One region of the Brevibacterium linens genome, then DNA from elsewhere that is predicted to be linked to it. Evidence: riboswitches for the same ligand, from Rfam matches in the RefSeq annotation. Region 1 holds a riboswitch; each other region holds the start of a gene.
What was found. Region 1 has a riboswitch for thiamine pyrophosphate ahead of thiM (hydroxyethylthiazole kinase). Riboswitches for the same ligand answer to the same signal wherever they lie in the genome.
Positions count from the first base shown of each region.

Region 2: another riboswitch for thiamine pyrophosphate. It lies ahead of CXR29_RS04510 (ECF transporter S component); the one in region 1 lies ahead of thiM (hydroxyethylthiazole kinase).
Region 3: another riboswitch for thiamine pyrophosphate. It lies ahead of CXR29_RS00655 (NUDIX hydrolase); the one in region 1 lies ahead of thiM (hydroxyethylthiazole kinase).

Region 1 is NZ_CP026734.1:2,873,823-2,885,780, reverse strand. Features, by position in the region: gene CXR29_RS13055 (ATP-binding cassette domain-containing protein) at 1-240, shown strand, start outside; gene CXR29_RS13050 (sugar ABC transporter permease) at 237-1,448, shown strand; TPP riboswitch at 1,656-1,789, shown strand; gene thiM (hydroxyethylthiazole kinase) at 1,777-2,706, shown strand; gene thiE (thiamine phosphate synthase) at 2,703-3,488, shown strand; gene thiD (bifunctional hydroxymethylpyrimidine kinase/phosphomethylpyrimidine kinase) at 3,485-4,414, shown strand; gene CXR29_RS13030 (TenA family protein) at 4,516-5,256, shown strand; gene CXR29_RS13025 (DUF1648 domain-containing protein) at 5,402-5,926, opposite strand; gene CXR29_RS13020 (hypothetical protein) at 6,033-6,248, opposite strand; gene CXR29_RS13015 (cysteine desulfurase family protein) at 6,400-7,617, opposite strand; gene nadC (carboxylating nicotinate-nucleotide diphosphorylase) at 7,619-8,470, opposite strand; gene nadB (L-aspartate oxidase) at 8,464-10,107, opposite strand; gene nadA (quinolinate synthase NadA) at 10,107-11,390, opposite strand; gene panB (3-methyl-2-oxobutanoate hydroxymethyltransferase) at 11,720-11,958, shown strand, end outside.
Region 2 is NZ_CP026734.1:1,050,972-1,062,929, reverse strand. Features, by position in the region: gene CXR29_RS04555 (glycerol-3-phosphate dehydrogenase/oxidase) at 1-870, opposite strand, end outside; gene CXR29_RS04550 (Ppx/GppA phosphatase family protein) at 1,056-2,033, opposite strand; gene CXR29_RS04545 (enoyl-CoA hydratase/isomerase family protein) at 2,043-2,870, opposite strand; gene CXR29_RS04540 (bifunctional 2-methylcitrate synthase/citrate synthase) at 2,893-4,014, opposite strand; gene prpB (methylisocitrate lyase) at 4,011-4,916, opposite strand; gene CXR29_RS04530 (MmgE/PrpD family protein) at 4,916-6,412, opposite strand; gene CXR29_RS04525 (DUF4916 domain-containing protein) at 6,608-7,147, shown strand; gene CXR29_RS04520 (universal stress protein) at 7,305-8,222, shown strand; gene CXR29_RS04515 (FN3 domain-containing metallophosphoesterase family protein) at 8,259-10,061, opposite strand; TPP riboswitch at 10,208-10,316, shown strand; gene CXR29_RS04510 (ECF transporter S component) at 10,339-10,965, shown strand; gene CXR29_RS04505 (ABC transporter ATP-binding protein) at 10,965-11,958, shown strand, end outside.
Region 3 is NZ_CP026734.1:143,813-149,257, reverse strand. Features, by position in the region: gene CXR29_RS00660 (hypothetical protein) at 894-1,097, opposite strand; TPP riboswitch at 1,303-1,419, shown strand; gene CXR29_RS00655 (NUDIX hydrolase) at 1,454-1,927, shown strand; gene thiD (bifunctional hydroxymethylpyrimidine kinase/phosphomethylpyrimidine kinase) at 1,924-2,733, shown strand; gene CXR29_RS00645 (nucleoside 2-deoxyribosyltransferase) at 2,806-3,276, shown strand; gene CXR29_RS00640 (thymidylate synthase) at 3,266-4,273, shown strand; gene CXR29_RS00635 (class I SAM-dependent methyltransferase) at 4,228-5,025, shown strand; gene CXR29_RS00630 (NUDIX hydrolase) at 5,026-5,445, shown strand, end outside.

The sequences.
Region 1 (11,958 bases):
ACGGCCGAGGTGCTCAACCTCATCGAACGGCTGAAGGAACGTGACCTCGGGGTGCTGCTCGTCAGCCACAATATGGCTGACGTGCAGGCTGTGTGCGAGCGGGTGCACGTGCTGCGCTTGGGCAAGGACGCCGGTGACTTCCCTGGCGACGAACGCACGGACGTGCTCGTGGCCGCGATCACCGGGGCCAGCGACAACGTCGTGACCAAGCGTGCGGCACGGAGGGGTGAGCGTCGATGACCCGCAATTCCTTCATCACCGACGAACGGATCTCTCACGAAGGCGTCGTCGGAACGTTCCTGCGACGGGTCAAAGAGGGCCAGCTCGGATCGTTCCCGGTCATCTTCGCCCTCATCGTCATCGTCATCGTCTTCCAGACGGCCGACTCGAATTTCATCTCTCCGGCCAACCTCGTCAACCTCTCCACCCAGGTCGCATTCCTCGCGATACTTGCCCTGGGCATCAACCTCATCCTGCTCCTCGGCGAGATCGACCTCTCCCTGGCGCAGTTGGGCGGATTGGCCGCCTCGCTGCTCGGTGTTCTGGTGGTGAGGCAAGGTGTGCCGCCGGCCCTGGCGCTGGTCATCATGCTGCTGCTCGGCCTGGTCGTCGGTGCGATCCAGGGCTGGTTCTTCGCCGTCGTCGGCATCCCGGCGTTCGTGGTGACCCTGGCCGGCTTGCTCGCGTTCACCGGCCTGACGCTGACAACCCTGGGTACGCAGAAGAACCTGTCGATGTCGGACACCTTCGCCTTCGACTTCGCGAGCTTCTATTTCCCGGCGATCTGGGCCTATGTCTTCGGTGCGATCGCGATCATCGGATTCGGCGTCGGCATCATCTATTCGAAGTTGCGCCGCCACCGGGAGGGTCTCAGCGCTCCGAGCTGGACTTCGGTGATCGTGAGGATCGTCCTGCTGGCCGCGATCGTGTTCGGCTTCCTCATCCTCGTCAATCAGGACTTCGGTCTGGCGATGCCGTTCTTCCTCATGATCGTCATCGCGATCATCATCGACCTCGTGCTGCGCAAGACCCGTTATGGTCGTTCGATCTACGCCGTCGGCGGCAAGGTCGAAGCCGCCCGGCGTGCCGGCATCCGCGTGACCTGGGTGCGCATCAGCGTGTTCATGGCTGCCGGAGTGCTGGCCGCTCTGTTCGGATTCATCAAGACCGGAGTGACGACGAACGCGGGATCGACGCTGGTGAGCACGCAGGACCTGCTCAACGCGATCGCTGCGGCCGTCATCGGCGGCACCTCGCTGTTCGGTGGTCGCGGAACTGCCTGGGCGGCAGTGCTCGGCGCACTGGTCGTCGGCGCGATCAACAACGGTCTCTACCTCATCGGCTTCAACTCCGATGCACAGCAGATCATCACCGCGCTCGTCTTGCTCACCGCCGTCGTCATCGATGCGCTCAGCCGCCGAGGCCAGAGGTACGTCGGGCGCGGGTAGTGCCGGGTCGGCGGCACAGGGGCGTCCGCTCAGCGCTGAGCGCTCAAGTTGTCGTCGACCTCTCGGTTCCGCAAGAGCTCCCTCTGCCGACCGCTCGCCTGAGCGTCGAGCGCGCAATGCATTGCTTGATACAGCGACGTCAAGTCGAGCGGTCGGCACTGAGCATCCAAGGAGTCGCCGTGCCTCAGTCGGGCTGATACAGTCGAAGCCAATGACATGGGGTGCCTCACGAGGATCCGTTCGCACCGAAGAGCTGCGCACGGAGGACACCGAGGCTGAGAGAACACCCATCGAACCTGATCTGGGCCATACTAGCGAAGGGATCGTCATGGTTGACTTCGACCTGCGTTCTGCGAATGCGCGACTGCGCGCAAGCAATCCACTCATCCAATGCATCACGAACACCGTCGTGCAGCAGTTCAGCGCGAACGTGCTCCTGGCTGTCGGCGCCTCCCCGGCGATGCTCGACCACGAAGCCGACGCCGGACAGTTCGCCGGAATCGCCAGCGGAGTCCTCGTCAACTTCGGCACCGCCTCCAACCACCAGCTGCTCGCCGCCGATGCCGCCATCGACGTCGCCAACGCCGCCGGCAAACCCTGGGTCCTCGACCCCGTGAGCGTCGGCGCCGTCGACTTCCGCACCTCCCGCATCCGCCGCGCCGCCGCCGATCACCCCACCGCCATCCGCGGCAATGCCTCCGAGATCGCGGCTCTCGCCGGAGTCGGACTCGGCGGTCGTGGAGTCGACTCCACCGCTGAAGTCGATGCCGTCCTCCCCGCCGCCGCAAAGCTGGCCAGGGAAACCGGTGCGATCGTCGCCGTGTCCGGACCCACCGATGCCGTCGTCGCCCATATCGACGGCACCGTCCACGTCGCCCGCATCACCGGCGGACATGAGTTCATGCCGATGGTCATCGGCACCGGGTGCTCTCTCGGTGCCGTCACCGTCGCCTACCTGGCTGCCGCCCGGGCAGGACTGGCCGACCCCGACGCCGATGCCTCGGCCGTCAACGCCACGGACGGGTCCGCGAACGGTGGGGCCGCCTCGGCGAGGTTCGAAGCCGTCATCGCCGCCCACGCGCACTTCGCGGTCGCCGGTGAACTCGCCGCCGATGGTGCGAAGGGGCCGGGAAGCTACTCGGTGAACTTCCTCGACGCGCTCCACGCCGTCGACGGTGACCGACTCGCGCAGGCGAGAATCAGCCTCGACACGCTCACTTCTGCGAATGAAACCGCCGGCGAAAGCGTCCAGGCATGACCGCCGGATCCGCCCACATCGCTGACAACCCGAACGGCGCCGCCGCTAACGGCGCCGCCGCGACCGATGGAGCCGCCGCGACCGACCGCGCTGCCGCGACCGACCGCTTCGCCGGAATCGACACTCGCCTCTACCTCGTCACCGACTCCGCGCAATGCGAAGCCGCCGGTCGCAGCGTCGCCGAGACCGTGCAGGCCGCCGTCGCCGGGGGAGTGGGCATCGTCCAGGTCCGCGACAAGGACATCGACGACGCAGGGTTCTACTCGCTCACCCGCCAGGTCATCGCCGCCGTCGACGCCGCCACCCGCGGCACCGACCGCACGGTTCCCGTCGTCCTCAACGACCGCGTCGAGGTGGCCCGCCGCCTCATCGACGAAGGCGAGACCGTGCACATCCACGTCGGCCAAACCGATGCCACCGTCGCCGAGGTGCGCGCCGCCCTGGGTGCGGCACCGCTCATCGGTCTCTCGGCCGCCAACAGCGACGAATTCGCCGCCGCCCGCAACTCCGGAGTCGTCGACCTCGTCGGCATCGGACCGGTCTATGACACCTCCACGAAAGCCGACGCCCCCGACGGCATCGGACCGGACCGCCTCGGCGAGCTGGCGGCAGAAGCCGGAATCCCCGCCGTCGCCATCGGCGGTATCACCGCCGACCGTGCCCCCGACCTGCACGGACGTGGACTGATCGGAATCTGCGTGGTCTCGGCGATCTGCCTGGCCGAGGATCCGAAGTCGGCGGCCGAAGAGCTGCTCGCCGCTTTCACCGGGAGCGACCAGTGACGACCCGCCCGCCGATCACCTTGTCCATCGCCGGCACCGACCCCTCAGGCGGCGCCGGGATTCACGCCGACCTCAAGACCTTCACCGCGCGGAAGACTATGGGCACGACCGTCATCACCGCCCTCGTCGCGCAGAACACGCACGGGGTGTCGCGCGTCTATCCGATCGACGTCGATTTCGTCGCCGATCAGTTCGAGTCCGTGCTCGGCGACCTGCCCGTCGATGCGACGAAATCGGGGATGCTCGGCAGCCGTGACCTCGTCGAACTCGTCGTCGCCCGCGCCGCCGAAGGCCGGCTCGGCTTCTTCACCGTCGACCCGGTGATGATCGCGACCTCCGGCCATCGCCTCCTCGAGGCCGATGCCGTCGACGCCGTGCGCACCCACCTGCTGCCCGTCGCCGACCTCATCACCCCCAACCTCCCCGAGGCGGCCCTGCTCATCAGCGATGACGAACCCGAAGCGCAGACGACCGAAGCCATGCGTGACCAGGCCGGGCGCCTGCTCGAGCGCGGGCCCGGAGCGGTCCTGCTCAAGGGCGGACACGGTAGCGATGACGAGGTCATCGACATCCTCGCCACGAGCGACGGTCAGGTCCGGGAGTTCACCCACCCCCGCGTGACGACGATGAACACGCACGGAACAGGGTGCACTCTCTCGGCTGCGATCACCGCCGAGGTGGCCGTCCTCGGCCGTGAACGCGCAGCTGCCGCCGGGGGACCTGCCGATCCGGCGGCCCCGACCGGGGAAGATCGGTCACGCGCGGCGATCGGGTCCGACCTCCTCGGCGAGGCTGTCGGCAATGCCCTCGATTTTCTCGCTCGCGCCCTGAACTCGGCTGCGGACTGGCAGCTGAGTCTGGATCCGGAGGGCGCCCACGGACCCGTCGACCACCAGGTCGACATCGTCCGCGATCGACCCGCCTGAGGTATCCATCCCGCCTGACCACCACCTCACCGGAAGCGCCAACTCACTCGAACCGCCACGTCATACGAATCACCACGTCACACGAGCACAAAGAAGTTCCCATGACCGTCACCTTTACCGCCGGCCCACTGACCACCCAGCTGTGGGACCGCGTTCGCCCCATCGTCGAGCAGATCGAAGCCCTGCCGTTCCTCGCCCAGCTCGCCGACGGCAGCCTCGGTCCGAAGGCGTTCGCCAATTACATCTCGCAGGACAGTCTCTATCTCAACGGGTATGCGAAGGCCATGTCGTTCCTGGCCGCGAAGACCGTCGACCGTGACGAATCCCGATTCTGGGCAGGCTCCGCCGCCGAGGCGATCACCGTCGAAGAGGAGATGCACGCAGAGCTGCTCGCCGACGCCCGACTCGCCTCGGCGCTGGAGGAGCTCACCGCGGAAGGCTCCCGTTTCAAGGCCTCCCCGACGACGCTGGGTTACGTGTCCTTCCTCGTCGCCAACGCCGCCAGCCGATCCTACGGCGAAGGCGTGGCCTCAGTGCTGCCCTGCTTCTGGGTGTACGCCCATATGGGCAAGGTGCTTGTCGACCGGGCCGGGCAGATGGCCGACGACCACCCCTACCGCACCTGGGTGCAGACCTACGACTCTCCCGACTTCGACGAATCGACCCGCCACGCCGTGCAGATCCTCGAACAGGAACTCGCGAAGGCCCCGAGCGAGGAATCCGCCCGCATGCGAGCCGCCTTCGAACAGGCCTGCGTATACGAACTCCACTTCTGGGCGTCGGCCCACGCGATGCAGAACTGGGACGTCTCCGTGTTCCTGCCCCAAGAAGTCACCGTCTGACCCCGGGGAGCATCGGATCTCCCTCGCCGAGGCGGCCCTGACCTCTGGTCGGTCACCCCGGTGGGAGGGCGGGAGCGTTCCCACCCCTGCGGTCGGGATGGACCGCAGAGTCACCTCGGCGGGGTGGCCGTCGCCGACGACGCGGTCACCTCGGCGGGGTGAGTCTGCGGTAGAAGCGCCAGACGGCGAGTCCTGTGGCGACGAGGAAGACAGCCGTCGGCACGACGGTCAGCCATTCCGGCATCGTCGCCGAACGTGCTGTCTCCGCGATGATGACGAGGATGGCTGCGATGAGCAGTGCGGTGAGTCCGGCGGTGATGTGCAGGAGTTCCATGAGGCAGTCGACGAGGTAGGTCTTGTCGCCTCGCTCGATCCAATACTCCTTGTGTGGGGCATTGATGAGCGAGATCGGCAGCTTGGCAATCAACGGCCGGATCGACATGAGGGTGGGCAGGCCGAGCCCCACGGGCACGAAGATCCCCAGAAGTCCGGCCTTCGACGTCCAGTCATCGGGCTGACCGCCGGAATCGAAATGGGTGGCCACGGTGTCCGGGGCCTGCACCCAGAACCAGACGCAGAACCCGAGGAAGACGAGGATCGAGAGACACGCAAAGATGAGCGCGGCGGTTCCACTCGGTGGGTTCCGATGCGGTTGAGAACGGGAAGGCATGTTGTCACTCTAACAACAGCTGTGCGCAACTGGCCTGCGGCGATCGTCCGGGAGGTTCGCTCTGACTGAGGTGACGGAGGTTCGCCCCGACTGAGGAGGCAGAACCTCAGGCGCGGGATGCGCCCGAGGGATCCTCCGGGTAGGGAGTGAGCGGTCCGAAGGATCCGAGCACATGCCAACCGCGGCGCAGGGCGGTCCAGAGGAGCACATGATCGACCTCGATGAGGGGCACTCGGTCATGCTTCGGGCAGGCGTATCGTCCGATGACGAAGACGATCGTCGCGAACATCACTGCGATCATGAACAGAATCAATAGATCCATGGCGGCCCCCTCACACCCTGAGACGAATGCGTCTCTTTCAGTCTCGCCCCAAAGTACCGAGAAAGATAGGGGTATCCCACCTGGTGAGCGCGAAGGTGATCAAAAGCACGCCGGAGTGAGACGAAGCTCGCTTCAGCGGCCCCGAAAAGCCTCAGGCGAAGCTCGTGGCCAAGCTCCCGGCGGCGGCGATGACGGACTGCGCGGCAGCGCGTCCCTGCTCGCCGGTGATCGAGGACGGGAAGGTGAAGCGCACACTCGTCTGCGCGACCTCGGCGGCAATCCCCAATGCCGTGAGCACATGCGAGGGCTCGTCGGAGCCGACCGCGCAGGCCGAACCACTCGACGCCGTCACCCCGCGGCGGTCGAGCTCGAGCAGCACCGCCTCTCCGGAGGTATTCGAGAAACAGAACGACGCATGGTTCGGAGTCCGAGTCTCCCGACCGTCAGACCCGGCCGTGCCCGCCGCGCCTGTGAGGAACGCCCCGGGCACGCTGTCGACAACAGCGGCGATGAACTCATCGCGGACGGCCCGGACACGATCGGCGGCCTCACGCCGCTCCGCCTCGGCGAGTTCGAGGGCCGTGGCGAACGCGACGGCCAGGGCCACGTTTTCCGTGCCCGAACGGCGTCCGGACTCCTGCCCGCCGCCGTGGATGAGCGGTTCGACGGGGACGCGGGCGCGGATCGCGGCGACCCCGATGCCCTTCGGCGCACCGACCTTATGCCCGGCCAAACTGAGCGCATCGACGCCCAACCCGGTCAGCGGCAGCCAGCCGGCCGCCTGCACCGCATCCGTGTGGAAGAGGGCGCCGGCGTCATGGGCGATGCCGGCCAAGCTCGGAATGTCGGCGACGGTGCCGATCTCATTGTTCGCATACCCCACGGTCACGAGCACGGTGTCGGGGCGCACGGCCGCGGCCAGCGCCTGTTCGGTCATGGTCCCGTCGGAGGTCGGGGCCACCTCGGTGACGGTGAATCCGTGGACGCGGGCCAGGAACTCGACCGAGGCGAGCACCGCTTCGTGTTCGATGGGGGAGGTGACGATATGTCGCCGAGGCGGCACCGCGGTCCCGGCCCGACGCTGGGTCTGAGCCCGACCCTGGGTTTGGTGCCCGAGAGCCATGCCGATGATCGCGAGATTGTCCGCCTCGGTGCCGCCGCTGGTGAATGTGATGTCCGTGGCGCGCATTCCGAGCACCTTCGCTACCCGAGCCCGGGCGTCGGTGAGAGCGTCGGCGGGGCCGCGACCGAACTCGTGATGGCTCGACGGATTGCCGAACGCGCCGGCCAGATACGGCCACGCGGCTTCGAGGGCTTCCCTGCGCACGGGGGCCGCGGCCGCGGTGTCGAGGTAGAGGCGCCCGGTCATCTCAGGCCTCGAGGGTCAGGTCGAGACCGAGATCGATCGCACGGACACTGTGGGTCAGCGCGCCCGATGAGATGACGTCGACGCCGGTGGCAGCGATCTCCGGGATCGTCTCCAGGGTGACATTGCCGCTGGCCTCGACGACGGCACGACCATCGATGAGTGCGACGCCGTCGCGCAGCTGGGCCGGGGTGAAGTTGTCGAGCATGATGACATCGGCGCCGCCGTCGAGCACCGCGGGCACCTGGTCGAGCCGGTCGACCTCGACCTCGATCCTCGTCGTGTGCGGCAGACGGGCACGGGCGGTGCGGATCGCCTCGGCGACGGACAGCCCGGCACCGGTGAGAATGGCGAGATGATTGTCCTTGGCCATGACCGCGTCGGAGAGTCCGAAACGGTGATTGTGCCCGCCGCCGCAGACCACGGCGTGCTTCTCGAACGCCCGCAGGCCCGGGGTGGTCTTGCGGGTGTCGACGATGCGTGCCCGCCCCGCGGCGGCATCGACAAAGGCGTAAGTCTGGGTGGCGATTCCGCTCATGCGCTGGCAGAAGTTCAATGCGATCCGCTCCGCCTGCAGCACCGCTCGTGCAGGGCCCGCGACCGTGGCAAGCACCTGACCTGCGGTGAAAGAGTCTCCGTCGGCAGCGGCGAGGTCGACCGTGACGTTCGGGTCGACGAGGGCGAAGGCGCGGGCGAAGACCTCGATTCCGGCGAGCACTCCGTCTTCGCGGGCACGCAGTTCGGCCCTCGCCGAGGCGGTGGCGGGGATGAAGACTTCGCCGGTGATATCGCCCCAGGGAGCGTCTTCGTCGAGGGCGGTGCGCAGTGCGGAATCGATGGTTGATGCGGTCAGCATGCGGTGGCCTCCTGAAGCAGAGCGGTGGGCGGAGTGGCGGTGGACGGTGCGGTCGTCGACGAGGTGAGTGTCGTGTCGGTGCGGGTATGCGCGCCGAGGCTGTGCTCGCGGCCCAAGGCATGCCGAGCCATGTGCCAGGCGATGAGGGCGAGATTCGCGGTCTCGAGTGCCTCGATTCGGGCCGCAGCCGGGGCGGTGGGGTGATCATCGGCGTTGCGGGCACCGTCGGTGGTGGTGCCGGCTTTGCGGGCGCTGTTGGTGGTGGTGCCGGCTTTGCGGGCACCGTCGTTGAGGCGGTCGAGCAGGGTCCGCAGGCCCGCGGCCGTGCGCTCCACACCCAGATGAGCCCAGGTCAGGCCCTGCAACTCGGTTCGTGTCAGTGCCGTCTGGTGGAATGAACGGAACTGGGGGAGTGGGAGTTCATGGTCTCTGTTGACCGGCAGTGCGTCGATCGCCGCGGCGGCGCGGGCGGCGAAGACCGCGCCCTCGAGCAGAGAGTTCGAGGCCAGCCGATTGGCGCCGTGGACTCCGGTGCACGCGACCTCGCCGACAGCGAAGAGTCCCTCGATGCTCGTGCGACCGTCGCGATCCGTGGCCACCCCGCCCATGAAGTAGTGGGCGGCGGGAGTGACGGGAATGAGATCCCGGGACAGATCAAGTCCTTGAGAGGCCAGACCGGCGGTGATGCTCGGGAACTTGGCCTTCACATCCGGGACGGCCCGCGCATCGAGGAAGCACGGACGTCCGTCCTGCTCCGCCTGGCGCCGGTGCAGGGCGAGAGCGACGACATCACGGGAGGCGAGCTCGGCACGATCGTCGACATCAGCCATGAACCGGCGGCCCCGCTCATCGAGGAGGAGAGCGCCGGCACCGCGGACGGCCTCGGAGATGAGGAAGCCGGGGCCGACAAGGGCGGTGGGATGGAACTGGAAGAACTCGAGATCGGCGACCTCGGCACCGGCACGGATGGCGGCGGCCAAACCGTCTCCGGTAGCAGCTGCAGGGTTCGTCGTGTGTGCGAAGAGCTGTCCAGCACCGCCGGTGGCCAGCACGATCGCATCGGCAGCCCGGGTCTCGACGCTGCCGTCGCGGAGCACGGTGATCCCGGTGGCTGTGGCGACTTCGGTGGCTCGACCCGGCCGGCGATCGTCGTCGCTGGTGAGGATGTCGACGAGCATCGTGTCCTCGAGCAGGGTGACTCGTCCTGCGGCGACCTCGGTGCGCAGCTTCTGCGCCAGTGCGGTGCTGATCGCCTGTCCGGTCGCATCGCCTCCGGAATGGAAGATGCGCGGGTATGAATGCGCCCCCTCCATTCCCCTGGCCCAGACTCCGGCCGGGTCGGTGTCGAAGTCCACCCCAGCCTCGGCGAGGGAGACGATCGCGTCCGAACCGGCTTCGCAGAGGGTGTGCACGGCTTCCGGATCACAGTGTCCGGCACCTGCGGTGAGCGTATCGGCGACATGAGCGTCGACCGTGTCGTCGGGGCCGATGACACCGGCGATGCCGCCCTGCGCCCACTCGGTGTTCGACTCGCCGAGGCGATCCTTCGTCACGAGCGTGACCGTGTGACGGCCCGACAGGCGCAGTGCCGCGGTCAGCCCCGCGATTCCGGAGCCTGCGACGATGACGCGGCTCATCAGATCCGCGGCTTCGCGGCGAGCATCCGCTCCAGGGACACGCGGGCGGGATCGGCCACCTCGGCGTCGACGGAGATCTGGTTGACGACCTGTCCGTCGATGAGGGATTCGAGGACCCAAGCGATGTAGCCGGGGTGGATGCGGTACATCGTCGAGCACGGGCAGATGACGGGATCGAGGCAAAAGATCTCATGCTGCGGATGCTCGGCTGCCAGCCGCTGGACGAGGTTGATCTCTGTTCCGATGGCGAACGTGGTCGGTTCGGTCGCCTCGGCGATGGCCTTCGTGATGTACGCGGTCGACCCGGCCTCATCGGCGGCCTCGACGGTCTCACGCGGGCATTCGGGGTGGACGATCACGCGCACGTCCGGATGGTCGGTGCGGGCCTTGGCGATCTGGGCCGGGGTGAAGCGCTTGTGCACGGAGCAGAAGCCCTGCCACAGGATGACGCGGGCCTCACCCAGGGTCTGTTCGTCGTTGTTGCCCAGCGGCCGGGCCGGGTTCCACAGCGGCATCTCGTCCAGACCGATGCCCATGTTCACCGCGGTGTTGCGGCCCAGGTGCTGGTCGGGGAAGAAGAGGACGCGCTGTCCGCGTTCGAAGGCCCATTCCAGGACCACCTCGGCGTTCGAGGAGGTGCACACGATTCCGCCGTTGCGGCCGCAGAAGCCCTTGATCGCGGCCGAGGAATTCATGTAGGTGACGGGGATGACCGGGACGCGACCGTCGGCATCGGGCTCGGTGCCGAAGAGTTCGGTCAGCTGCTCCCAGCAGTCCTCGACCTGGTCGATGCTGGCCATATCGGCCATCGAGCATCCGGCGGCGAGGTTGGGCAGGATGACCGACTGCTCCGGTTTCGACAGCAGATCGGCGGTCTCGGCCATGAAGTGGACACCGCAGAAGACGATGGCTTCGGCCTCCGGATGATTCTGGGCAGCCCGGGCCAGCATGAACGAGTCGCCGATGTAATCGGCGTGTTCGACGACCTCGACCCTCTGGTAGTGGTGGCCGAGCATGACGACGCGATCACCGAGGGTGGCCTTGGCGGCGCGGATGCGGGCGTCGAGCTCCTCGGGCGAGGCCTGCTTGAATTCGTCGGGAATATCGCCCTGACGTGGAGCGGCGACCGGGATCGGGTCGGCCATCGAGGAACCGGGACCGTAGCCGGGGCGTTCGTCGACGTCCCACGGCGCATCGAGCAGCTCCGTCGAGCACATGTCGTCGTTCGCGCCCGAGGCAGAGATGTCCTTGAGGGTGAGTTCGATCGAAGCTGTCGTGGTCATCATCGTCCTTCGCTCGGTGGGCGGAACCCGCGCCTCGCACGAGGTGAAACCGCCCGAAATGTTTTGCGCACTTGTGCGTTTATTTGTTTGCGCAGATTTGAGCTTAATCCTGCGGCCGGGCAATATACAACTCGGCGGACGATGGCTCTGCGGTTCGGAAGTCGATGGCTCCGCGCCAGGCGATGCAATAGGCTGTGGTCTGGCTCGCAATCCGAGTCGATGCGCACTGCGGTGGGCGCCCCGTGAGAGTCACCGAGGCTTCGGACCGAAGCGTCGGTCTCGCCCCGCCCGCGCCGGCACCGACGACATCGCATATCCGAAGGATTCTCATGCCCGAAGCGGCACACTCGAACCAGTTCACCTCCACGCCCGACACCGACACGAACGGCAACGTGACTGCCGCCGGTAGTACACCTGCCGGCGGCAATGCCACGGCCGGTGCCGCCTCGGCGGAACAGCCCGCCCCATACGGCGGTCCGGCGTCGGCACCCGCAGCGCCGCCTCGGCGAATTCGCACCCTCGACCTCATCAAGGCCAAGGCGGAAGGCAGGCGGTGGGCGATGCTGAC
Region 2 (11,958 bases), 1.8 Mb from region 1:
GACGGATTTCTCGGTCTTCGAGATGATTCCGGTATTCGGGTCGGCCTTGATCTTGTCTTCGGCCACGGTGATGTGCACGCCCTTGGAGGCGAGCACCTTGAGTCCCGCGTCGGCCTTCGCCAGATCCTGCTGCTCTTCGGTCCAGACGCCTCCGGCGAGGATGGTGCGGCGGGCGTGGATGTCGAATTCTTCACCGGTGATCTCGTCCCGGGCGTGGACGCCGGTGACCTGGTCGCCGTCGTGGAGGTAGCCGATGACGGAGACGTGGTTGGCGGCAGCGGCCCCGTAGCTCACGGCCGAGCGGACCAGGGTCATGACGAAGCGGGCGTCGTCGACCTTCGCGTCATAGTATTCGAGGGCGCCGACGGCGGCATCGTCTGCCAGTCCCGGGAAGTGGGCGCTCAGCGCCTTCTTTCCCAGGTGACGGTGCATCGGCACGGCGCGTTTGCGGCCCGGTCGGGTGGCCATCGTGTCGTAGAGGAGCACACCGGAGCCGATGAAGGCCCGATCGATGAGGCGGTGCTCGAAGGGGAAGACGAATGCGACGGGTTCGACGAGGTGAGGCGCGGTGTGCTGGAGCAGCAGGTCGCGTTCCTTCAGCGCTTCGGCGACGAGTTTGAAGTCGAGCATCTCGAGGTAGCGCAGTCCGCCGTGCATGAGCTTCGAGGACCGCGATGAGGTTCCCGAGGCCCAGTCCTTCGCGTCGACGACACCGACCTTGAGTCCGCGGGTGGCTGCGTCGAAGGCCGATCCTGCTCCGGTGACGCCTCCACCGACGACGAAGACGTCGAGCGGGTCGGCCGCACTTGTCGTCTTCAGGGTCTCCAGCGCCTGGTCGCGGAAGTTCGGGGACAACTCACCATTTCGCATCAGCAGGTTCGTGCTTTCTGTCAGACGTTTCGGACTTCGACCGAGGCCGGCACGGGCAGATCAGTGCAGGTGCCGCCTCGGCGACTCAACAAAACTAGCAGGTGAACCTGAATTCCGATACCGATCGGCCGCCGCGCGGGCGGCTGCCGAGTCCGGGGAACGCGGGAGTACGGCCCGACAGAGGCTCAGTCGAGGGCGGAGACGGTCTCCACGCGCATCGCCGAGGACTGCTCGGCAGAGTCGAGGAGGTCGAGTTTGCGCATGATGATGCCTTCGCGCAGCGCCCATGGGGAGATGTTCATCACGCCGATGTCGAAGATCGTGAAGGCCGCCTCGGCGACGATCGCTCCGGCCAGCACCTGACCGGCACGCGCCTCGGAGACGCCGGGCAGGGTCGCCCGCTCTTCGGGGGTGCGGGATGCGAGGGTGTCGATGATGCCCTCGAGGTCGCGGCGGAAGAGCTTCCTGGGAGCATAGATTCCGTCGCCGCTCGGAGCGGCACCGGCGATGCGCGCCAGGGAACGGAAGGTCTTCGACGAACCGACGACCTGGTCGGGCACTCCGACCCGATTGATGTCACCGGCGATGCGTCCGATCTGCGCCCGAGCGTGCTTGCGCAGGCGGTGGATGTCCTCTGCAGTGGGCACCGAGTCAGGGAGGAAGTCCGAAAAGGTGCGTCCGGCACCGAGCGGAACCGACACGGCCGCCTGCGGGTACTCGTCCTGACCTGCCGCGATCTCCAATGAACCGCCGCCGATGTCGAGCAGCAGGATCTTCCCCGCCGACCACCCGAACCAGCGACGGGCGGCGAGGAAGGTCACGCGGGCTTCGTCGCGGCCCGACATGACGTTGAGGGTGACGCCGAGCTGAGCGTTGATCGATTCGATGAGACCGATCCCGTTCGGAGCTTCCCTGACCGCCGAGGTGGCGAATGCGAGGATCTGCTCCGCTCCCTGATCCTCGGCGATCTCGACGGCATCGGTGATGAAGGAACGCAGCCGTTCCTGCCCTTCGGCATCGATCGATCCGTCATCGCCTAAGTACTCCGCGAGTCGGAGCACCTCCTTGTGCGAGGTGGCCGGCAGGGGCGGTGCTCCGACGTGAGCGTCGACGACCAGGAGGTGGACGCTGTTGGAGCCGATATCGAGGACTGCTAGGCGCATTCGCTCAGTTTATCCTCTCCTCGGGACTCCGTGCCCACCGACTTCGGAACCGGTCTGCCAGGCAGTTTTGGTGAAGCCGAAGTCCGGCGGTTCCTTGGCGAAGAACGCTTCCTGACCGCGGGTGATCTCTGCCCGGTAGGCCTCATCGAGCCACCGAGGCGGCTGTGTGTCCTCGGCCAACTCACCGTCGAGGATCGCTTTGGCTCCGACCTGGCTCAGTCGGGACAGTCCCACGATCCGCTCCCCCAGTGCCTGCGCGGCCTCCAACGGGTTGTCGGAGACTTCGTGGAAGAAGCCGAGTTCGGCCATCTTCTCGAACTTCACGATCGAGGCCGTGATCAGCAGATACCTCGCCCAGGCATCGCCGAGGATCTGAGCCAGGCGCTTCGTGGGGCCGGCCGGGTAGACGAGCCCGAGCTTGGCCGCGGTGACGCCGAAGATCGATCCCGGGGCGGCGATGCGGATATCGCAGGCCGCGGCGATCTCCGTTCCCCCGCCCACACAGTTGCCGGTGATCGCTGCGATCGTCGGGGTCCGCGAGTTCGCCAGGGCCGCCTCGGCGGTGGAGTTGAGTTCCCAGAAGTCGTCGAGCGGCACATTGAGGTCGGCGATGTCCGAACCGGCGGAGAAGTGCCCGCCGGCCCCGGTGATCACGAGCGCACCGATCGAATCGTCGGCGTCGACGTTCGCGATGATCTGCGGCAGCGCCCTCCACATGGGCCGGGAGATGGCATTGCGCTTTTCGGTCCGATCAATGACGAGGGTTCCGACTCCACCGGTGACGGTGAAGTCGAAACCCTCGAGATCGACCGGACGGTATGAACCGTCTCGTCTCATGGGTGTTCTGCCTTTCGAGAGGTCAGCCCCGGTTGTCGGGAACCTCGCGCTGTTCCTCACCGTCGTAGGCGCTCAGGGGACGGATGAGGGCGTTGTTCGCCTGCTGCTCGAAGATATGAGCGGTCCAGCCGGTGATGCGGGCCATCACGAAGATCGGGGTGAACTGCTCGGTGTCGAAGCCCATGAGGTGGTAGGCCGGGCCCGACGGGTAGTCGAGATTCGGGTAGATGCCCTTGCGCCCGACGAAGTCCTCTTCGAAGGTGTTGTACAGATCGAGCAGATCGTTCGCACCCTTGACTGCGACCATGTCCTCGAACGCCTTGCGCATGGTGGGAACGCGCGAATCGCCGTTCTTGTACACGCGGTGGCCGAAGCCCATGATCTTCGCCTTCTTGGCCAGTGCCTCGTCGATCCAGGCCGAAGCCTTGTCGGCGGTGCCGACCTCTTCGAGCATCGCCATGACGGCTTCGTTCGCTCCGCCGTGCAGCGGGCCCTTGAGCGCACCGACGGCACCGGCGACTGCCGAATACAGGTCCGATGTGGTCGAGGTGATGACGCGACCGGTGAAGGTCGAGGCGTTGAACGAGTGCTCGGCGTAGAGGATCATCGACACGTCGAAGCAGCGCACGACCTCCTCGGCGGGAACTTCGTCGAAGACCATCTTGAAGAAGTTCGCGGCGTAGCCGAGGTCCTTCGTCGGGGCGATCGGGTCGAGGCCGTGACGACGACGGTGGTCGATGGCCACGATCGTCGGCAGCTGGGCGTAGAGACGCTCGGCCTTGGCCAGGTTCGCCTCGGCGCCCTCGGTGTCGGCCTCGGGGTCGACGGCGCCCAGGTAGGCCACGGCCGTCTGCACGACGTGCATCGGGTGGCAGTCCTTGGGCAGGCCGAGGATGAGGTCGACGAGCTTGTCATCGACGGCACGCTGGGAGCGTTCGCGTTCCTGGAATTCTGCCAGCTGCGCCTCGGTGGGCAGTTCGCCGTTCCAGATGAGGTAGGCGACGTCTTCGAAGCTGCGCTTGGCGGCGAGCTCCTGCACGGGGTAGCCGCGGTAGGTCAGCGAGTTGGTCTCCTGGACCACTTTGGACACTGCGGTGGTGTCCACCACGACACCGGCGAGGCCCTTCTTGATTTCTTCGGTCACTGGTGACCCTCCTGTGAGAAGTTGAATACTGCGGCGTCGAACTCGTTGTACGCCGAGTAGTCGATCGTGTCATACAGGTCCGCACGGGTCTGCATGCCCTCGAGCAGGTCCACCTGAGTGCCCTTGTCCCGAATGGTCTGCAGGCCCGATCTGATCGCACCCATGGCGATGCGCAGAGTCGTGACCGGGTAGATCACAAGTTTGACTCCGACATTCGCCAACTGTTCGGTGGTGAACAGTTCGCTCTTTCCGAATTCCGTCATGTTCGCCAGGATCGGCACATCGACGCTGGAGGCGAATTTCTCGAACTCTCCGAGATCGCGCATCGCCTCGGGGAAGATCATGTCAGCACCCGCATCGGCATAGGCCTTCGCCCGGTCGATGGCGGCGTCGAGACCTTCCCCGGCGCGCGAGTCCGTGCGGGCGCAGATGACGAAGTTGTCGTCCCGGCGCCCCTTGACGGCGGCCTTGATGCGCTTGGACATCTCGGCCGCGGTCACGACCTCCTTGCCGTCGAGGTGGCCGCAGCGCTTCGGATTGACCTGGTCCTCCAGGTGCATTCCGGAGATTCCGGCGTCCTCGAACTCCTGGACCGTGCGGGCCACATTCATGGCTTCGCCCCATCCGGTGTCGGCGTCGATGAAAGTCGGCAGGTTCGTGACTCGGGCGATGTTGCGTCCGTGGTCGGCCACCTCGGTGAGGGTGGTCAGCCCGATATCGGGCAGACCCATGGCCGCGGAGAACGCGCCTCCGGAGATGTAGACGCCTTCGAAGCCGGTCTGCTCGATGATCTGAGCGTTGATCGGGTTGATGGCGCCGGGGAACTGGACGATCTGATCACCGGCGAGCAGCTCGCGGAACGTGGCGCGGCGCTCGGCGGGGGTTGCCTGTGCGCCGAGCATCAGAAGATTCCCTTCGATCCGCTGTGCTCGAGTCCGTCGACGGCGAAGCTCAGTTCCGCAACGCCCTTGGCGTCGAGGCTCTCGAGGTTCTCGGCCAGATCGAGGAAGCGAGCCTGCTCGGAGTCGGAGACGATGCCCTCGGCCAGGGTCTTGAACTTCTCGATGTAGTTCGCACGGGCGAAGGGACGGGCACCGAACGGGTGGGCGTCGGCGACGGCGATCTCGTCGGTCAGCGTCGAGCCGTCCTCGAATTCGATCTCCACGCGACCGCCGAAGGCCTTCTCGTTGGGGTCGATCGAGTGGTAGCGGCGGGTCCACTCGGGATCCTCGGTGGTCTCGATCTTGTGCCAAAGTTCGACGGTGTCGGGACGGCCGGCGCGCTCGGGAGCATATGAGTGCTCGTGGTGCCAGCCCTCGTCCTGCATGGCCACAGCGAAGATGTACATGATCGAGTGGTCGAGGGTCTCGCGGCTGGCACGAGGATCCATCTTCTGCGGATCGTTCGCACCGGTGCCGATGACGTAGTGGGTGTGGTGCGAGGTGTGGATGACGACCCGCTTGATCTTCGACAGGTCCTCGATCTGTCCGCCGAGCTTGCGGGCGAGGTCGATGAGCGCCTGAGCCTGGTACTCGGCCGAGTGCTCCTTGGTGTAGGTGTCGAGGATCGCGCGCTTCGCTTCGCCCTTGCCCGGCAGCGGGATGGTGTAGCGGGCCTCGGGACCGGAGAGGATCCAAGCGATGAAGCCGTCCTCACCTTCGTAGATCGGGTTCGGAGCACCCTCGCCGCGCATCGCACGGTCGACGGACTCGACGGCCATCTTGCCGGCGAAGGCCGGAGCGTGGGCCTTCCAGGACGAGATCTCGCCCTTGCGCGACTGACGGGTCGCGGTGGTCACGTGCAGCGCCTGCTGCACGGCCTGGAAGGTGACCTCGGTGGGCAGGTGGAGCAGTGCGCCGATACCGGCGGCTGCCGAGGGGCCGAGGTGGGCGACGTGGTCGATCTTGTGCTCGTGCAGGCACATTCCCTTGACGAGGTCGACCTGGATCTCGTAGCCGGTGGCGATGCCGTTGATGAGGTCCTTGCCGCCGATGCCCTTGTGCTGGGCGACTGCGAGCACAGCCGGGATGTTGTCACCGGGATGCGAGTACTCTGCGGCGAGGAAGGTGTCGTGGAAATCGAGTTCGCGCACGGCCACACCGTTGGCCCAAGCGGCCCATTCCGGGGAGAAGCGGTCGCTCACCGGCAGGCCGAAGATGTTGGCGCCGGGGTTGAACGGGTGGGTCTGGGCCTGCTCGCGAGCGTGGGTCGGAGCGGAGCGGCGCACCGAGGCTGCTGCCACGGCGGCGTTGTCGATGACGCGGTTGATGACCATCTCGGTGACGTCGGAGTCGACCGGAGTCGGATCGGATGCGACCTCGGCGATCTTCCAGGCGAGCTGATCTTCGCGAGCCAGGTTCTCTGAGCTCTTGTAGGTACGGACTTCATGATTGATCATGGATACCCCTTCATAGTCCTTGACCGGATATGGTCACGTAGTGCTGACACAACTGTAGGCCACGTCACTTGGCAGGTCCCTGCCGGTCGGAAATTTATCTCGACATCAAGATACTTTACCCGATACGTGTCCCAGTTCATCAACAGGGCCTCCAGACTCTTCTGCAGAGAGGGATGGTTGTGGGAATATTGGGTCATGACTCGGACTGCCCTGGACTTCGACGAGAACTGGTTCGACGACGCGGAATACGCGCGCCTGCGCAGACGCATGCCGATCCCCTATGTCAACGCCATCCCGGTACGGGTGGGCGAGACGGGCAACGTCGAACGCATCGGCCTGCTGCTGCGCAGCCTCGAGGACGGCACCCTCGGACGAGAGCTCGTCGGCGGGCGGATCCGCTTCCACGAGACCATCCGAACCGCACTGGTCCGTCACGCCGAAAACGACCTCGGCCCGATGGCGCTGCCGGTCATTCCGCCTGCGATCAGCCCGTTCCACATCGCCGAATACTTCCCCACCGAGGGCTCGGCCCTGCTCCATGATCCGCGCCAGCACGCGATCGCCATGTGCTTCATCATGGAGGTCCGCGGCGAATGCACTCCGCGAGCCGATGCGCTCAGCCTCGATTGGCTGACCCCCGAGGAGACCCTGCGTCCCGATATCGTGGGCGAGCTCTGCTACGGCCAGGACCACATTCTGCGCATTGCGCTGGCTCACCTGGGCTTCCGCGTCTGAGCCGCGGGCGCGCCCAGGTGAGACGCAGCTTCTCGCCGCACGCTTTTTCTACATCTCGTAGAACAGTCTTGCTAGACTGAAGAGGACGCGGACGATACCGCCAGTCGGGGCCGTCGTCGGCGTCTGGGTTGGACAGGCCCCGATCGAAAGGTGCGAGATGTCTGCTCAAACCAGTTCGTCCGAATCCGGCCTGAATCTCGAACTCGGCGTCCTCGTCGGCTTCGACGGCTCCGAACTCGCCGCTCAAGCCGTCCGCTACGGCTCAGTCGAGGCCGAACGTCGCAGGACCGTTCTCACCGTCGTCACCGCCTATGAGCTGCCGACGATGATCTACCCGAATATGGCCTCCATCCCCAGCGAACCCGAGGATGACAAGGCGAAGAAGGCAGCAGAGAAGACCCTCACCGAGGCGGTCGAACTCCTGCGCGACTACTCCGGTGAGAAGTCCTTCCGCACCGCGCCGGGAAACTCCGCCGGTGTGCTCGTCACGCTCAGCGCCGACGCCGAAGTCGTCATCGTCGGTGCTCGCGGACGCGGCGGATTCATGGGCCGCGTCCTCGGATCCGTGTCCACGGCTCTGCCGGCCCATGCGCACTGCCCGACGATCGTCGTTCCCGAACGATCGACCTCGGCGTCCGCGGACTCGGGCCCGGTGGTTGTTGCCGTCGACGGCTCTGACACCGGTCGGGTCGCGATGTTCACGGCGGCTGCCGAAGCCGCCACTCGCGGGGCTGAGCTCGAACTCGTCGTGGTGCTGCCGGCCGGTGAGGAATGGCTCTACTGGTACCCCGACCTCGAGCTCAGCTCCGAGGTCACCTCGCGTCGGCAGAAGCAGCTGACCGAAGGCCTGGAGAAGGAAGCTGCGACACTGTCCGAGCAGTTCCCGGATCTGACGGTGACCACCTCGGTACCGGTCGGCGATCCCACCGAAACCCTCGTCGAGATCAGCTCCCGCGCACAGCTGACCGTGATGGGCACCCGCGGGCGCGGACGGATCCGCAGCGCTCTGCTGGGATCCGTCTCGCGCGGGGTCCTCAACCACGCCGAGGGTCCGGTCATGGTGGTTCCGAGCTGATGCGCAGCGTCGGGCCGATCAGCAAGGCTGTGCTGATCAGCTGAGGCCGGCACCTCGGCGGCGACGGCTCACGACCATCAGCGTCGCGCCGAGTGCCAGCGCCCCCGCCCCGACGGTCAAGGGCAGCGCAAGTCCACCGCCGGTGCGGGGAAGGTCTCCATCCCCACCCGCCGAGGCGGTCCCGGAGGAACCCGCATCATCGCCCGTTCCCGCGGTGTCCGCTTCGGCACCGTTCGCATCGGCGCCAGAGTCTGCCGTGCCGGCATCGACGTCCGAGCCATCCGCTGCGGCGTCAGCTTCTGTTCCGGCGCCGTCTGCGTCTGCGTCGTCATTCGCACCTGCACCATCTGCACCTGCCGCGGAGTCGGCACCGGCTCCGGAATCCGCGTCTGCACCGGCGTCGTCGCCCGGGGCGGGTTCGTCCGCCTCGGCGCGCCTGAGTTCGACATCGTCGATCTGCTCGGCTGCGGCCCGCGCTTCCGCCCGTTCGCCATCGGCCGACGCTCCCTCAGCAGGCACCTCATAGGTCGTCGCCCGCAGCGCTTCGTCGCTGACGCGGACCCGGGTGAAGGCGGGCATGTCGTTGTGGACGCTCTTGCCTTCCCAGTCGAGGCCGGGAACGTAGTCGTAGAACTTCGACCCCGATGACGAGGTCAGCGTGAGGTAGAGCGTCTGCCCGTCTTCCTTCGCCTCATCGGCTCCCGCTTCGGAGCCCTCGACGGGCTTGCCCTCCCCGTCCATGAGGAAGGTGCGGTTAAAGATGTGGTCGTGGCCGGAGACGACGAGGTCGATGTCATTGCGGGCCGCGACCGGTGGGATCGCCTTCCGCAGCCGCTTCACATCGAGATCGTTCCAATGTGTTGCCGTCGAATAGATCGAATGGTGGAATCCCAGCACAGTCCATCGTGCCTGGCCACCGTGTTCGGCGACGACCTCGTCGATGAACTCGGCGTGGGCGTCCATGTCCGAACTGTTCGAGTTGATGTTGAGGAACAGGACTCCGTCTTCGATGAACCAATAGTCGCCGCCGGAGGTGATGATGCCTCCGCCGCCGTGGTCCTGGCTGACATTGGGTCGGTTGAAGTGCTGTTCGTAGGCCTTCGACGACACATCGTGGTTGCCGATCGTCGTCGCCTGCGGGATCGTCCGGGTCGCTTCCGGCGCCAGGTACTGCGCGTACTGCTCTTGGTTGCCGGCGGCGTTGACCTGGTCTCCCAGGGAGTAGAGAAAACTCGGGTCGTCGGCAGTGGCCACGGCCGTCGACAGGGTCCGTTCCCAGCCGGTGGCGTCGTCGGGGTCTCCGCCTCCGGCGCCGACCTGGGGGTCGCCGAAGACGAGGAATTCGTCATCTCCTCCGGACGATCCTGTGGTGAACTGCTGCACCTCGGTGAACCCGTCCTCGTCGCTGCCGACCTGGTAGGCGTAGTCGGTGTCGGGTTCCAGGTCGGTCATGCTCGCATGGTTGAAGTGACGTTTGAGGTCGGTGGCGAGACCGGAGTCCGTGGTCTCAGCCGCTGCCGCGTCGGCGGGAAGTTCGCCTCCCTCGAGTTCATTGACCGGCGCCCACCGGACCTCTCCCCCGCCGGAGTTCTCACTCATCCACGAGAGGTTGCGCGTCGTCGAGTCGGCTCCGACCTGCAGTACGGGATCGGTGATCGCCTCATTCCCTGCATCCGCCTCGGCGGGCGTGTCCGTCGGGTCCTGGCTCACGGTCGAACTCGGGCCGCCCGAGCCGAGATTCGGTTCGGCGCGCACGGGCACCGGGGCCGCCACCAGAGCGGCGAGCAGGGTGGCGGCGGACAGGGCACTGAGTGGTCGCTTGAGTCGATGCGTATTCACCCACCCATTCCTACCGATCAGTAGTGTCCGGTCGTTCGAGGCCCGTCGACGAGACAGGGAACGAGAGGTGAATCGTCGATGACGGATCCCGGCCTCCGCGTCGCCTCCGCTCCCGGTCGCTGCTTCTCTCACCTGTTGTACAGTGGTGGCTACGACAGGGGAGCGCCGTCAGGGGCGCTGAGAGTGCAGAAGAAGCTGCAGACCCTCGAACCTGATGCGGTCAGTACCGCCGAAGGAAGTCGAGACTCTTCACCCCTCCTTGATATGAGGAGGCACAATGCCGAATACCACCGCGCCGACCACCACCCCCGCCCGCGCGCAGGCCTTCACCGCGGCGCCGAAGACGAAGCAGTGGCGGGTCGTCGACTATGTCACCACCGCCGTGCTCGGCATCGCCGTGGGACTCGTCTTCTGGGTGCTCGCGCTGAGCTGGAAGGTCCTCGAACTCGCCTTCCAGGCATTCCCGCCGTCGATCGGCCTCATCGCCGGACTCTGGGTGCTGGCCGGTCCGCTGGCCGGTGCCATCATCCGCAAACCCGGTGCCGCACTCCTGTGCGAACTCATCGCCGCGATCGTCGAAGCCGTGCTCGGCTCCCACTTCGGGGCGACCGTTCTGCTCTCGGGTCTGCTGCAGGGTCTCGGTGCCGAACTCGTCTTCGCCGCCTTCGGCTACAAACGCTTCACCCTGTGGGTCACCGCCGCTTCGGGTGTGCTGGCCGCGGCGTTCATGGCCGTGAGCGAGAACATCATGTACAACGCCGAATGGCAGTTCGGGTTCCAGGCGATCTATGCGGTCTGCGCGATCATCTCCGGCCTCGTCATTTCCGGCATCGGCGCGTGGTACGCCTACCGGGCGATCGCGGCCACCGGAGCTCTGAGCTCCTTCGCCTCCGGCCGTCGCTGATGGCGCTGCCGATCACGGCCGCCGGCTTCTCATGGACGCACACCGACCGTGATCAGCCGGCGGTCGGTCCGCTCGACCTGCAGATCGTGGCCGGAGAGAAGGTGCTGCTGCTCGGCGCCTCCGGAGCCGGGAAATCGACGTTCCTCCACGCCGTCGCCGGTGTCCTGCCCGAGGAATCGGGTGAGGCCACCGGTGAACTCCTCGTCGGCGGAGAGAAACCGGATCCTCGCCGAGGCAGCACCGGGCTGGTCCTCCAAGATCCCGATTCGCAGGTGATCTTCTCCCGCGTCGGTGATGATGTGGCATTCGGGATGGAGAACCTCGGACTCCCGGCCGAGGTCATCGAGGCTCAGGTCCCCGAGTCCCTGCATGCGTTGGGACTCGATCTGGCCCCGGAGCATCCGAGTGCGGCCCTGTCCGGTGGGCAGAAGCAGCGGCTGGCCCTGGCCGGGATCCATGCGATGGCCCCGGAGGTCATCGTCCTCGACGAACCGACGGCCAATATCGATCCCGCCTCGGCGACCGAGGTCCGCGATGCCGTGCTCACCGTGCAGGCCGAGACACAGGCGACCATGCTCGTCGTCGAACACCGGGTGGAGCTGTGGACCGAGCACGTCGACCGTGTCATCGTGCTGGGCGGTGACGGGATCGTCGCCCAAGGTCCGCCCGAGCAGATCTTCACCGATCCGGACCTGACCGAAACGCTCATCGGCTGCGGCATCTGGATTCCGCAGGACTCCCCCACCCCGCGCCGAGGCGGGGCCGCAGGAATCGGTGGGACGTCGGGCCGCCTCGGCGAGGTTCTGCTGCGCACAGATCGGCTCAGCGTTGCTCGACCGCGCATGGCCACCCCCGCCGCGACCGGACTGGACCTGAGCCTGAGCGCCGGTCAGGCCCTCGGAATCATCGGTGCGAATGGGGCAGGCAAATCGACCACGGCCCTGACCTTGGCGGGCCTGCTGCCCGAATTCTCCGGGCAGGTCCTCGCCGAGG
Region 3 (5,445 bases), 1.1 Mb from region 1:
GTGCCCTTGGAGGCCCCGAAAACGGGGTCGGGCACGGGGGTGCCGATTCGGCGCCCCCGGAGCAGTCACCAGCGGAACGTCACGGTGGTGAAAATTGTGCACCACCGTCAGCCCGCTGTCGTCGTCTCCGGCAGCACGGTTGTGGCAATTTGCCACCACCGTCGACCTGCCCTCGTTCTTGACGGTGGTGCCACGGTGGCACCACGGTCGGCTCGAGCCCACGGGGGTGAAAATTTTCCACCCCCGTGCCCAAGCCAACGGTCCCGCAAATTTTGCAGGACCGTGCCCGCGCCGGGGGCCGGTGAACGGCTCCGGAAATTTTCCGGCCCCGTTGCCCCTGCACGGTTCGCACCTGCGGATGGCATGGTGGTGCCGATTCGGCACCACCATGGCCTGCCCGCGCGAGGCGTACGGCGCCGCCACAGTGGCGGCACCGTGGGCGTCCCCCTGGCACGGTGGGAGGAAATTTCCTCCCACCGTGCCAGGGGTTTCGCCCTGAGAGGTTGGCCTGCGTCGTGATCAACGGGTCCGCCCATTTTGCGGACCCGTTCTCCTCGCCCGGACGTGACCGGGCCGCCCGCACGCTGCTCTCGTTCCGCTCGCCTGTGGCGGTACGTTGAGTGTTCATAGTCCGAGTCCTCGGTCATGTGGCCCCCGCCCCTGGTCTGGTGGACCGAACGGCGGGTCGGGGTCGAGGCGGTGTGCTCGCCGCTGCAACGCCGCTCGCAGCTCGTGATCCAGGGCACCTATCTCGCGCCGTGGGCGGTCTCGGCTTCCTTCCACGCCGCCGGGTCGGTGTAGCCGGGGATGTTGACGAGCACCTCGGTGCCGGGATACGTGTAATGATCCGGCATCACCGTCCACCCCCGCCCGAGACATTGGCCCGCGGCGTGTTACCGGGTGATGCCGTGCTTCGCGTCGATCTGCGCCAGCCGGACGGCGATGGCGTCATCGGCGGACATCTCTCCAGTGAGCACCTTGCGGCCCAGGGCACGGTCGGCGTCAGTCTCCTCTTCGCTAGCCATCCGCTGGCTCGCAGTGACCTGCGCTTCGAGCCGGTCGATCTCGGCCTGTTCCAGGGCCTTCGTCGTCGCCATGACCTGTCCTCCTTCATGCTCGCCCGACACCTTCCATTCTACCGTCCAAGGCCGACACCGACCAGTGACTCCACCCGTGAGACGGGCACTTGCTCCATCGGGCACAGTCGCAGCACTGGATAGGTGCGCAGCCGATCCCAACACCAGCATCCCGCAGCGGGCAATCCGCGCAGGGTGTATCTGTGACGGCATTCTGGTAGATTCGGGTTGCACCGAGGGGTGTCCCGTCAAGGGGCTGAGATACCACTGGACGTTGTCAGCGTGGTGACCCTAGAACCTGATCCGGATCATGCCGGCGAAGGGACTGGTCTAGCAGGGCTTCTTTCCTTCGCTGGCCTCCCCATTAGGAGGTTACAGTGTCCCATTCTGTTGTCGGCCCCGCGACGTCCTCAGTCGAGGTGCGCCCGAGGGTCGCGGTCATTTCCGTCCTCATCAAAGATGACCATGTCCTCTTGGTGCGTCGCGCGAACCCTCCTGATGCAGGATTCTGGGGATTCCCGGGCGGGAAGATCGAATTCGGAGAAACGATCACCAAAGCCGCCGAACGCGAACTCGGTGAAGAAACCAGCATCATCGGTCAGGCGACCGGTGTTTTGACTTCCGTTGACGCGTTCAGCCGAGACGAGACTGGACGGTTGGACAGTCACTACGTGCTTATCGCCGTGCTCTGCCAGTGGCGCTCGGGGCAACCCCACGCTGGCGACGACGCCCTCGAAGCACGCTGGTTCCCCCTCGACGAGGTCGACGAGGCCCGCCTGACTCTGAGCAAGGATGTCGCCGAGGTCGCCCGCTACGCCGCCACACAGCAGCAGAAGGAAGTGCACGCATGACGATCAAGAACGTCCTATCCATCGCAGGCACCGACCCCACTGGCGGGGCGGGCATCCACGCCGATCTCAAAGCCTTCTCAGCGAGGGGCACCTACGGTATGGCCGCGATCACCGCGGTCGTGGCACAGAACACGCGCGGTGTGCGCTCGTTCATGCCCCTTGATCCCTCTTTCGTCGGTGAGCAGATCGATGCAGTGTTCGACGATGTGCGCGTCGACGCGGTAAAGATCGGTATGGTCGCCAACGCCGCGATCGCCGAGGTCATCGCCGAGCGCCTGCAATACCACGAAGCCGAGACCGTGGTCCTTGATCCGGTGATGGTCGCCAAGAGCGGCGACAGGCTGTTGGACGACGATGCGGTCGCAGCCATCCGAGACACGCTCGTGCCACTGGCCACGATCATCACCCCGAACCTTCCCGAAGCCGCCGTGCTCCTCGACACCACAGATGTCACCCGCTTGGGGCAGATGGAGGACCAGGCCACCGGGCTGCGTGGCCTTGGCTGTCAGTGGGCGCTACTCAAAGGCGGGCATCTCACGAACGAGACGGTCAGTGTCGACTACCTCGCCGGCCCCGACGGGATCTCCACCTACACCTCTCCCAGGATCGAAACCCTCAACGACCACGGCACCGGCTGCACCTTGTCCTCGGCGATCACCGCACTGCTGCCTGACCACACCGTGCCCGAAAGCGTTGAACGGGCGAAGACCTACCTGCACGGCGCTCTCGTTGCCAGCGACCGCCTCGACGTCGGCCAAGGTCACGGTCCCCTGCATCACTTCCACCAGCTCTGGCCGCGCGGGTAGGGATGCAGAACAGCCCCTCCTCGTTCCGATCGGTAGAGCTAACCACTTCGACTCATGAAAGGAGCCGTGACGATGACGCGAAAGATGTTTCTCGCCGGCCCGTTCAAAGCTCTCGTCGACGCCGACACCCATGTGATGGGCGACGCCGCGATCGACAAGTACACCTCGATCATCGACTTCTTCGAAACCCAGGGGTGGGATGTGCACTGCGCCCACCGCAGAGAGCACTGGGGCCGTGAGTTCATGGAACCCAGCGAATGCACACGCATCGACTACACGGAGATCGCCGCCTGCGACGTCTTCGTCGCGTTCCCCGGCGCACCGGCATCCCCGGGCACGCACATCGAGATCGGGTGGGCCTCCGCCTGGAACAAACCCATCGTCTTACTCCTCGACGAGGGAGCCGAGTACGCGTTCCTCGTCCGAGGCCTCTCAGCGGTCGCCGACGTCCAGATGATCACCATCGATCCCGAGCAGCCCACCGGACCACGCATCCTCACCGCGATCGAGCACGCGCAGGCAGGAGCCGTCAGTGAAGCCTGAGTATCCCGACCTCCACACGCTCTACCTGGATTCCCTGCGACAGGTCTACACCGGGTTCGAATACCAGAACAGTCCCCGCGGGCAGGACGAACGCGAAATCATCGGCTACACCGCACGCCTGACCAACCCGGCCCGGCGGTACTGCTTGGCCAGGTCTCGTCGGCAGAACATCATCTTCAACTACGCCGAAGCACTGTGGTACCTCTCAGGGAAGAACGACCTCGACTTCATCCGCACCTACGCACCCTCGATGAGCCGGTACAGTCCCGACGGCCTCAGCCTGCCGGGCACCGGGTATGGTCCCAAACTGCTCAGACACGTCGGCGACGAGACTGCGATCGAACGAATCGTGAACACCCTCCGCGAGGATGACCCTGCGAGCAAGCGTGCCGTTCTGCAGATCTTCGACGACTCCGAAGACATCTACCGCCGCAACATCGACGTCTCCTGCACGCTGGCTCTCCAGCTGTTGCGCCGTGAGGACCGTCTGCACATGGTCGCGTTCATGCGCGCCAACGACGCGTACATGGGACTGCTCAACGACACGTTCTCCTTCACGTTCATCCAAGAATTTCTCGCCTCGATGCTGGGCCTGACCCCGGGTGTGTACATCCACAACGTCGGCTCGATCCACATCTACGAAAAAGACCTCACCAAGGTGCACACCCTCCTCGGCGGCGATGATCAGACGATCGTGGAGGAACCCAGCACTCTTCCACGGCTGCCCTCGGGGGCGAGCCTGGACCAGGTGCACCAGGTCCTCGCCCTGGAGAAGTCGATCCGTGCAGACGAGCTCCCAGGCCGCGCACTGGCGACCCTTGATCTTCCGGAAGCGTGGGTCGACATTGTCCGCCTGTTCTGGATCCACCGGCAACTCCAATACCAACGACCAGTCGACCCATCGATTATCGGCGACCTCCATCCCCTCCACCGGGAGCTGGTCGTGAGCCGATGGCCCAGCATCGAAAACGCGCGTGTGAGGGCGGTGCAGCAGTGACGACATCATGGACGACTCCGGCAGTCTCAGCAGGGTTCGATGCCTATGACGACTATGTCGAAAACCGACTGGCTTATACCCCGCTCGTCAATGACCTCCAAACTGCTTGCGGCCGAGGGGGGATCGTGCTCGATTATGGGTGCGGCAGCGGAAAAGTCTCACGACGCCTCCTCGACGCCGGAGCCGCAGCACAGGTCGTCGGAGTCGACATCAGCACCGACATGATCACCCTCGCCCGGGCGCAGACCCCGCAACCGGCCGCGCGATTCCACACCATCGACAGCGGCCACGTTCCCTACCCGGATGACACATTCGATGCGATCGTGTGCTGCTTCGTATTCATCAACGTGCCCACACGCGAGGAACTGAGAGCGATCGCCCGCGAGCTCGCCCGAGTGCTTACACCGACCGGCAGACTCTTCATCGTCGATAGCAACCCGGCGGCCACAGGAGTACCGTTCCCGACCTTCCGCAGCGGCGAGCCCGGCAGAGGCTACCGTGACGGAGACGAACGCAAGGTCAGCTTGCAGATCCCCGGCACCGGGATCCTCGAGCTTGTCGACCGGCACTGGTTCATCAGCACCTACGAGGCGGTGCTGACCGAGGCCGGCTTCACAGTCGACAAGGTCACCGACCGCGGAGCACAAACCGTAGAGGACGTCGGCTCCCAGGCACCTATCGACCATCCACCGTTCATGCAGATCACAGCCCACCTCCAAGACCACTCCGAGTCGACGATCGGGGCGGGGTAGATGACGCGCGACGCTTCCTACCCGAAGCCGGCGACGCTGGCGGCAGTGGTCCGAAAAGGACGTGTACTCCTTATCCGGCGTGCCCACATGCCCGACGCCGAGCGCTGGGCATTCCCCGGGGGCAAGATCGAACCCGGCGAGACCCTGACCGCCGCGACCGCGCGCGAACTCGCCGAGGAAACAGGAGTCCTCGCCACACCCGGTGATGTCTTCGATGCTGTCGACGTCATCGATGCCGACCACAATCTGCATTACGTCCTGATCGCAGTGCTCTGCCGATGGGAACGAGGGGAACCGGTCCCGGACGATGACGCACTCGAAGCGGCATGGTTCACCCTCGAGGAAATGGTTGCGATACCGGTCGCGGAAACATTCAACGTCCGCGCTATCGCCCAAACCGCGCTCGAGCTGGAACGCAAG